Regions from separate parts of the Streptomyces sp. NPDC029041 genome, predicted to be linked through region 1. Evidence: riboswitches for the same ligand, from Rfam matches in the RefSeq annotation. Region 1 holds a riboswitch; each other region holds the start of a gene.
What was found. Region 1 has a riboswitch for cyclic di-AMP ahead of AB0F04_RS29635 (NlpC/P60 family protein). Riboswitches for the same ligand answer to the same signal wherever they lie in the genome.

Region 1 (2,192 bases):
GGCGTAGGCCTGGGCGAGGGTCTTCTCGAAGCCGTCGGTCGCCTGGGCGGCGAAGTCCTCCTCGTCGATCAGCTCGTTCTTCAGGTTGCTGATCTTGGCGCTGAAGGACTTCGGCGGGAAGCGCTTGGGGTCGAGGTCCAGATCACGGCAGACCAGGGCCATCAGGCGCTTGGAGTCGGCGGCGTCGTAGATCGAGAAGGACGAGGTGAAGCCGAGCTTCTTGCTCTCCCGGCGCAGGATGCGCACGCACGCGCTGTGGAAGGTCATGACCCACATGGCGTTCGCGCGGGGGCCGACGAGCTGCTCGACGCGCTCCTTCATCTCACCGGCGGCCTTGTTGGTGAAGGTGATCGCGAGGATCTGGCCCGGGTGCACGTCCCGCTCGGCGAGCAGGTGGGCGATGCGGTGCGTGAGCACGCGGGTCTTGCCGGAGCCGGCGCCGGCCACGATGAGCAGCGGGGAGCCGGAGTGGACGACGGCGGCGCGCTGGTTGTCGTTCAGCCCCTCCAGGAGGGTGGCGGTGTCCACCACCGGGCGGGGGGCTCCGTCCCGGTAGTAGGCGTCCCGGTCCGGCGGCACGTCGAACTTCCCGCCGAACAGATCGTCCGGGATCGGCTCCGGAACCTGATCGTCCTCGGGCGGCGGCGGGGGCTCGTCCGCGGGGCCCCGCTGGGCCTGGAGGTTCGCCAGGAAGCTGTCGTCAAAGAGGCTGCTCATCGCTCTCCGAGTCTAGGGCGCCCCACTGACAGCCCGCCGCCGCCCTGAGAACATCGCCGCGCGCCCGGGGCCCCGCCGACCGCCCGGTGGCGCGTTGTCGCCCTCCATGACGGCGCGATCACGCCCTGCTACCCACCTGGCAAGTGGGGACTTTTCCCACTCAATCCCCCTTGATCGTTCACTCTCGGCAACGCTCAGGAATAAGGTCACGAAAATGTATCGGGCATATCACCCATCAACCTTCACAGGGGCCACACGAGTTGGCTACGGTGCGACCGGGCCGCATGACCCCCACCGGCGAACGTCGCCGGGCCGCGCGGCCTCCGCCGAGTCCGGCGTGCCGCAGCGGCAGCCGGAGCCGGGGACCCAACCGTGAACCTGGGGTGAATCGGCCCGACTCCCTGTGCGGAGAAGGCCGTAGGGCAAACCTTCCGAACCACCCGCCCGAACCCGACAGCTAACCCGGTAGGCGGAACATGGAAGGAGTCGCCTCCCTTGGCGTCGCACCGCAAGTCGCGTCCTACGGGTACGCGCATGGCAGGCATACGGACCCCCGCCCTCGCAACGGCGGCCCTCACCTCCGTGGCCCTGCTGTCCCAGTCGGCCAACGCCGCCCCCGAGGCCGACGACAAGCCCAGCCTGGAGGAAGTCGAGAAGAAGGTCGGCGACCTGTACCGCCAGGCCGAGTCGGCGACCGACAAGTACAACGCGGCCAAGGAGAAGACCGCGAAGCAGCGCAAGCGCGTCGACACCCTCCTCGACGACGTCGCCCAGCGCACCCAGAAGCTCAACGAGGCGCGCGAGGAACTGGGTTCCTTCGCCTCCGCCCAGTACCGCACCGGTGCCGCCGCCCCGGACACGGCGACGTTCCTGCTCGCGGACACCCCGCAGGACTACTTCGACCAGACGCAGCTGATGGACCGGATGACCGGCCGCCAGAAGGTCGCGGTCGACGACTACATCACGCAGCAGTCCGAGACGATGAAGAAGCGCCAGGAGGCCACCGAGAGCCTCGAGACGCTCACCGAGTCGCAGGGCGACCTGAAGACGGCCAAGGCCACCGTCCAGCGCAAGCTCGCCGACGCGCGCGAACTGATGACGAAGCTGACCGCCGAGGAGAAGGCCCGGCTCGCGGCGATCGAGCAGGAGAAGCGGGCCGAGGCCGCCCGCAAGGCCGACGAGCTGGCCCGGCAGCAGGCGGCGCAGCAGAAGGCTCAGGAGGAGGCCGCCCGGCAGCAGGACGGCGGGTCCTCCCCCTCCGGATCGACGGGGTCGACGGCCTCCGGCTCGTCCACCCCGACGGCCCCGGCCGACTCCTCCTACGCCACCAAGGCCGACAAGGCGCTCACCTTCGCCCGCGCCCAGATCGGCAAGCCGTACGTGTGGGGCGCGGTCGGGCCCGGCTCGTACGACTGCTCCGGCCTCACCCAGGCCGCCTGGAAGGCCGCGGGCGTCACCCTGCCGCGCACCACCTA
Region 2 (2,192 bases), on a different contig from region 1:
CGCACCCCGACTGGGTGCAGTACCAACCGGGACGAAAGCGGACGGAGTTCCGCAATCAGCTGGTGCTCAACCTCGCCCGCGAGGACGTCCGGGAGTATCTGTGGGAGCAGCTCGACGGACTCCTCTCCGGTGCGCCGATCGACTACGTGAAGTGGGACTTCAACCGCTGCTTCACGGACGCCGGCTGGCCGGACGACGGCTACCCGCAGCGGCTCTGGGTCGACCACGTGCAGGGCCTGTACGCCCTGCTGGACCGCCTGAGGGCGGCTCACCCGGGGGTGGCCTTCGAGTCCTGCTCGGGCGGCGGCGGACGGATCGACCTCGGTGTGCTGAGCCGCACGGACCAGGTGTGGACCTCCGACAACACCGACCCCCTCGACCGGCTCGCCATCCAGCACGGCTTCAGCCAGATCCATCCGGCCCGGGTCATGGCCGCCTGGGTCACCGACAGTCCGAACGCCATGCTCAACCACCGGGCCAGCTCGCTGCGGTTCCGGTTCGTCAGCGCCATGGCCGGGGTGCTCGGGGTCGGGGGTGACCTCACGAAGTGGACGCCGGAGGAGCTCGCCGAGGCGGCGGAGTGGGTGAGGCTCTACAAGGAGATCCGGCCCGTGGTGCAGCGGGGCGACCAGTACCGGCTGCGGCCTCCGGAGGGCGGGCTGAGCGCCGTGCAGTACGTCCTCGGCGAGGAGGCCGTCGTCTTCGCCTGGCTCCAGGCGCAGCGCTACGGCGAGCCCGTTCCGGCGCTCCGGCTGCGCGGCTTGGACCCGACGGAATCGTATGAATGCCTCGAAACGGGCGAAGTTCACCAAGGGGCCGTGCTGCTTCATCACGGACTGCGGGTCGGTTTGCGCGGGGATCTGGACGCCGCGATCGTCCGCCTTAAGCGGAAGTAGTCATTGTGTCCGAATAGGGAATTTTAGCCGCTTAGGGATAACGTGCCCCGATCGTAAAGGAGATGAGGTCGGGGTGCGTGACCATCGTCATATTCGTGACGATGTGCTGTCGCCATGTTCACGTAATCCCCGCAATTTTCCAGGGCCATTGAGTGGAGCGGGGGATCGGCAATCCACGCTCGGTGACGGCACATGTGGCGACGCGTCAAGAAAAACACCGTCACGGGCAACCGCAAGCTTGTCCTATTGCGTCGTGGTCGCTTACGTTCCACACCAATCCGGACGGACGCCTAATCCTGCCGCCGCCCGGAGCCCGCACACACTGACCCGACGTACGGCAGGAGCGGGGGACCCACAGGTAAGACGCCTGTTCCGGTTCCCGGAACGGCTTGGGGTTAAGCCGCGCCACGGCGCGGCCGGGCATCTCCAGCCCGCACCCGACAGCTCACCTCGCAGGCGACGGAGAGGAATGCGCCATGCCCGCGAAGGGTAAGCACCGCCGCCCCAAGACCCAGCGTTTCACCCGCTCCATCGCCGTCGCCGGAACCGGCGGGGCCGCCCTCGCCCTGCCGCTCATGGGGGCCGCCGGCGCTCACGCCGCCACCCCGCAGTCGGCTCCGGAAAAGGCCGTCCAGTCCGCTCCGGCCGCCGGGGAAAAGGCCGCGGAAGAGGCCAACGGTTCCCGCACGTACACCGTGAAGGCCGGTGACTACCTCGCGAAGATCGCCGAGGATCAGCATGTCAGCGGTGGCTGGAAGAAGCTCTACGCGGACAACCGTGACGCCGTCGGCTCCGACCCGTCGCTGATCCACCCGGGCCTGAAGCTGTCGATCGGCAAGAAGGCGGCGAGCGCCCCGAAGGCCTCGGCCCCGAAGCCGTCAGCCGCCGATACGGCCCCGAAGGCGGAGGCGGAGACCGCCGCCAAGCCGGCGGCCGCCGAGAACAACTCCAGCGGCTTCACCCTCCCGGTGGCCGGCGCCACCGTCGGCACCCCGTACCACATGTCCGGCAGCATGTGGTCCAGCGGCTACCACACCGGCGTCGACTTCGTCGTCCCGACCGGCACCTCCCTCAAGGCCGTCGGCGCGGGCACGGTCGTGTCCGCCGGCTGGGGCGGCGCGTACGGCAACCAGGTCGTCATCAAGCTCGCCGACGGCTACTACGCCCAGTACGCCCACCTGTCCCAGCTCTCCGTCTCGGCCGGCCAGACCGTGACCGCCGGGCAGCAGGTCGGCCTGTCGGGCGCGACCGGCAACGTGACCGGACCGCACCTGCACTTCGAGATCCGCACCACGC
Region 3 (2,192 bases), on a different contig from region 1:
CGACCGCCGACGGGACGATCCCGGGCGCGTGGCGGTCACCGAACCGGGCGGAGAGCATCACGAGCAGCGGGCGGAACCGCTTGCCGCCGGCTCGCACCAGGTGCTGGGCGGCCTCCGTGATGAAGGGCACCTCACTCTTGGTGGCCTCGAGCAAGCCTTCCTCGACAGCCGTCAATCCGGCCTGGACGTCGGCTTCCAGAGCCTGGTCCCGCACGCTCAGCCCGAACGGCCCGACGTCGGTCACGAGGGGTCTCCTGTCTGCTGTGTCTGCCGGTGATTACGCGGATTGTCGATAGGTCGCTGCCCTCACTCGAGTCAGCGTATCCGGTCACGTTTCGATCACCGCCAGCGCCCGTGGTTACAGGCCGGGTGGTATCCGATCACGACCGCTATGTTTTCGATCAACCTATAAGAACAGATATTTATCGACTTACCCGAGGGTAGCGAGTTATGCACGATTTGCCGTGTTGAGTCGTGGAATTCCCCTTGGCGGAAATTGCCCCACGGGCTCGTGATCAGTGAGTTGAATCACTACTTCCCCTTTTCCGCCCCGTGCCCACACCAGCCCCTACCGCCTTCCCGTGAAAGCCAGTTGAGCCTTGGCTCTCGCAAAGGATCAAGTCGCCCAAACGCCCCCGACCAAGGTCAACCGCGCGATATGTGACTGAGGTGCTTGTTCCCGACATGTGCTCTCGCATACGTTCCGGCCCTGTCCGGCGGACGCCTAATCCTGCCGCCGCCCGGACTCCCCACAGGAACCGAACTCACTCACGCGTGGCAGGAGCGGGGGACCCAGGTAAGTCGCCGGTCCGCACAGCGGCACGGCTCGGGGTGAAGCCGCGTACGGCACACGGTGCCGTAGGCGGCCGGGCACCTCCCGGCCCGAACCCGACAGCTCACCTCGCAGGCGCCGGAGAGGAACATCGCCATGGCCGGACGAGGCAAGCACCGTCGCCCCAGAACCAACCCGCTGACCCGAGGCATCGTCGCCGTCGGCACCGGTGGAGCCGCACTGACCCTTCCGCTCCTCGGGGCCACGCACGCGAGCGCCGCCGAGCCCCAGAGCGCCCCCGCCGCGCAGTCCGTGAAGCAGGCGGCCCAGCCCGCCAAGTCCCTCACGTACACCGTGACCAAGGGCGACTCGCTCGCCCGCATCGCGGACCGGTACGACGTCCGGGGCGGCTGGAAGCAGCTCTACAAGGACAACCGCGCCGCCGTCGGCGACAACCCGAAGCTGATCCACCCGGGTCTGAAGCTCAAGGTGAAGACCACCAAGTCGCTCGCCCCGAAGAAGACGGCGACCAAGTCGTCCGCCCCCGCCAAGCCCGCCGGCGGTGTCGCCCAGGCCACGCAGGCATCCGCGAAGACCTACGCGAACAACCTCGACGGGTGGATCCGCGAGGCGCTGGACATCATGGCGCAGAAGGGGATCCCCGGGTCCTACGACGGCATCTACCGCAACATCATGCGCGAGTCGTCCGGCAACCCCCAGGCGATCAACAACTGGGACTCCAACGCCGCCGCGGGCACGCCGTCCAAGGGCCTGCTCCAGACCATCGACCCGACCTTCCAGGCCTACCACGTGGACGGCACGTCGTGGGACCCGTACGACCCGGTCGCCAACATCACGGCGGCCTGCAACTACGCGGCGGCCCGCTACGGCTCGATCGACAACGTCAACGGCCCGTACTGATCCGCCCCGTCCAGCAGTCGCTCGAGGACGACGGCGATGCCGTCGTCCTCGTTCGACAGGGTGACCTCGTCGGCCACGGCCTTCAGCTCGGGGTGGGCGTTGGCCATCGCGACACCGTGACCGGCCCAGTCGAACATCGGGATGTCGTTGGGCATGTCGCCGAAGGCGATGGTGTCCGCCGGCCGCAGCCCCAGATGCTCGGCGGCCAGCGCCAGCCCCGTCGCCTTGGTGATCCCGCACGGCTGGAGCTCGACCGTGCCGGGCCCCGACATCGTCACCGTCGCCAGCGAGCCGACCACCGAGCGGGCCGTCGCCGCCAACTCGTCGTCCGTCAGGTAGGGGTGGCGCAGCAGCACCTTGCTGATGGGCTCGCCCCACAGCTGCTCGCGCCGCTCGACCCGGACCGCGGGCAGCGTCGGGTGCGGCATCAGATACCCCGGCTCGATCAGCGTGAGCCCCTCCACCCCGTCCTGGTCCACGGCCGCGTAGACCTGCCCCA
Region 4 (2,192 bases), on a different contig from region 1:
GTGGCGCACCTGTGGACTGCTCTCCGGCCTCGAGCAGGGCAAGGGGTCCGGCTCCGGTTCGTCCGACGCGTCCGACTCGTCCGGCGAGGTGGACTCGCCCGGCCTGCTCGACTCGCTCGGCTCGTCCCCTTCGGACACTTCCTCGCCCTCTCCTGACGCGTCGTCCACCTCGAAGGATGAAAGCGTCAAGCCGGACAAGTCGACCGAATCCCCCGACTCGTCGCGGGAGCGGCGGTCCGACGGCTCCTCCCCGGACGCCTCCAAGAGCGACAAGGCCGACAACGCCCGGCAGGGTGACGGCTCCTCGCGACCGGCCGACAGCGGCTCCGGCCGTCATCGCGGCCCCAGTGCCGACGAAACCGGCGACCCCGACGGCGCCGGTGCGGAGAAGTCCACGGGGCGTCACTCCGCGCCCGCCGAAGAGAGTTCCGGCGATACGTCCGAAGGTGCCTACATCGTGGGTATCGGCGACAGCCTCTGGTCCATCGCCGACGCCCTTCGTGTCGACGGGGGGTGGCACGCGCTCTACGAGGGCAACGAGAAGGAGGTCGGAGCCGACCCGGACCTCATCCTCCCCGGTCAGGCGCTCACGGTCGAGGGCGAAGCGGACGAGAAGTAGCCGTTCGGACAGTACGGAAACGGCAACCGAAGTCGCCCCGAAACCGGGTGAGTTCACGTCATGTTTCGCGGCTGATGTCCCGTTTTGGGCCCGTGAGAGATAGATCTCAGAAGCCTTGATCGTCTTTGAAATTCCGCGGATCTCGTGTCTACGGTCGAGACCGCTCGCCACCGCGAGCCCCGGCTGCCGCAACGCCGAATCCTGCCAGCGGCCGCACGGGAACAGTCGTCGCGTCAAGCGCCGTAGGCAGGAGCGGGGGACCCAAGGTAGGTGCCCGACCGGCCGGTTGTGCCGGAAGGGCTTGGGGTGAAGCCGCGTCCCGTCAGGGACGTGGCCGGGCAACTCAACCGGCCCGAACCCGACAGCTCACCTCGCAGGCGTCGGTGAGGGGATCCATCCATGCTGTTTTCCGGCAAGGGCACGCACCGCCGTCCGTCCAAGGCCACCCGGGCCATCGCCATCGCCGGTGTCACCGGCGCCGCCGTCGCCGCCCCGCTGATGGCGGCCGGCAACGCGTCCGCCGCCACCACCTCCGAGTGGGACGCGGTCGCCCAGTGCGAGTCCGGCGGCAACTGGTCCATCAACACCGGCAACGGCTACTACGGCGGTCTGCAGTTCTCCGCCTCCACCTGGTCCGGCTACGGCGGCACCCAGTACGCCTCCACCGCCGACCAGGCCACCAAGGCCCAGCAGATCGAGATTGCCGAGAAGGTCCTGGCGAGCCAGGGCAAGGGCGCCTGGCCGGTCTGCGGCAAGGGCCTGTCGGGTGCCTCCACCGGGGGCGGCTCCTCGAGCGACTCCGGCAGCTCCTCGCAGCAGCAGAGCACCGAGACCCGCGAGACCCAGCAGCAGCCGGCCTCCCGCTCGGACGAGCGCCCGGCGGCCAAGAAGACCGTCACCACCCCGACCGGCAAGAAGGTCAAGAAGGGCGACGGCGAGTACAAGGTCGTCAAGGGTGACACCCTCGGCTCGATCGCCGCGGACAAGAAGGTCAAGGGCGGCTGGGAGAAGCTGTTCGAGCTGAACAAGGACATCGTCGAGGACGCCGACCTCATCTACCCGGGCCAGCAGCTGCACCTGAAGTAAGCAGCGGCCCACCCGGACCCTCCCGGGTCCACCCGCTCCCCGCCCCGGTGCGTCATCCCCCGTACGCACCGGGGCGGGGTTTTTTCGGCAACCGTCTTTGTTCCGTTCGGAAACAATTTACGCTCGGTTCTGTCCATGGGGTGGGCGACCCGGTGGCCGATCGCCCCGAGCCGGTTAGGCTCATGTCGCGAGCCACCGGGCCCGCACCTCGCCGGGTCCGCGCGACCCGCGTACCGCGTCACATGAAGAAGGAGATGCTCGTGCCGTCCATCGACGTCGTCGTAGCCCGGGAAATCCTGGACTCCCGAGGCAACCCCACGGTCGAGGTCGAGGTCGGCCTCGACGACGGCAGCACCGGTCGTGCCGCCGTCCCGTCCGGCGCCTCCACGGGCGCCTTCGAGGCCATCGAGCTCCGCGACGGCGACTCGAACCGCTACCTCGGCAAGGGCGTGGAGAAGGCCGTCCTCGCCGTCATCGAGCAGATCGG

Region 2: linked by a shared signal. The riboswitch ahead of AB0F04_RS01765 (LysM peptidoglycan-binding domain-containing M23 family metallopeptidase) and the one ahead of AB0F04_RS29635 (NlpC/P60 family protein) in region 1 are both predicted to bind cyclic di-AMP.
Region 3: linked by a shared signal. The riboswitch ahead of AB0F04_RS30535 (transglycosylase SLT domain-containing protein) and the one ahead of AB0F04_RS29635 (NlpC/P60 family protein) in region 1 are both predicted to bind cyclic di-AMP.
Region 4: linked by a shared signal. The riboswitch ahead of AB0F04_RS15790 (transglycosylase family protein) and the one ahead of AB0F04_RS29635 (NlpC/P60 family protein) in region 1 are both predicted to bind cyclic di-AMP.

What each region holds. Positions count from the first base shown of each region.
Region 1 is NZ_JBEZWO010000013.1:39,448-41,639, forward strand. It holds gene pcrA (DNA helicase PcrA) at 1-717, opposite strand, end outside; cyclic di-AMP (ydaO/yuaA leader) riboswitch at 1,032-1,204, shown strand; gene AB0F04_RS29635 (NlpC/P60 family protein) at 1,213-2,192, shown strand, end outside.
Region 2 is NZ_JBEZWO010000001.1:414,498-416,689, reverse strand. It holds gene AB0F04_RS01770 (alpha-galactosidase) at 1-896, shown strand, start outside; cyclic di-AMP (ydaO/yuaA leader) riboswitch at 1,207-1,368, shown strand; gene AB0F04_RS01765 (LysM peptidoglycan-binding domain-containing M23 family metallopeptidase) at 1,373-2,192, shown strand, end outside.
Region 3 is NZ_JBEZWO010000014.1:11,470-13,661, forward strand. It holds gene AB0F04_RS30530 (polyprenyl synthetase family protein) at 1-244, opposite strand, end outside; cyclic di-AMP (ydaO/yuaA leader) riboswitch at 756-925, shown strand; gene AB0F04_RS30535 (transglycosylase SLT domain-containing protein) at 929-1,693, shown strand; gene AB0F04_RS30540 (Cof-type HAD-IIB family hydrolase) at 1,657-2,192, opposite strand, start outside.
Region 4 is NZ_JBEZWO010000005.1:531,466-533,657, forward strand. It holds gene AB0F04_RS15785 (transglycosylase family protein) at 1-619, shown strand, start outside; cyclic di-AMP (ydaO/yuaA leader) riboswitch at 848-1,014, shown strand; gene AB0F04_RS15790 (transglycosylase family protein) at 1,019-1,705, shown strand; gene eno (phosphopyruvate hydratase) at 1,966-2,192, shown strand, end outside.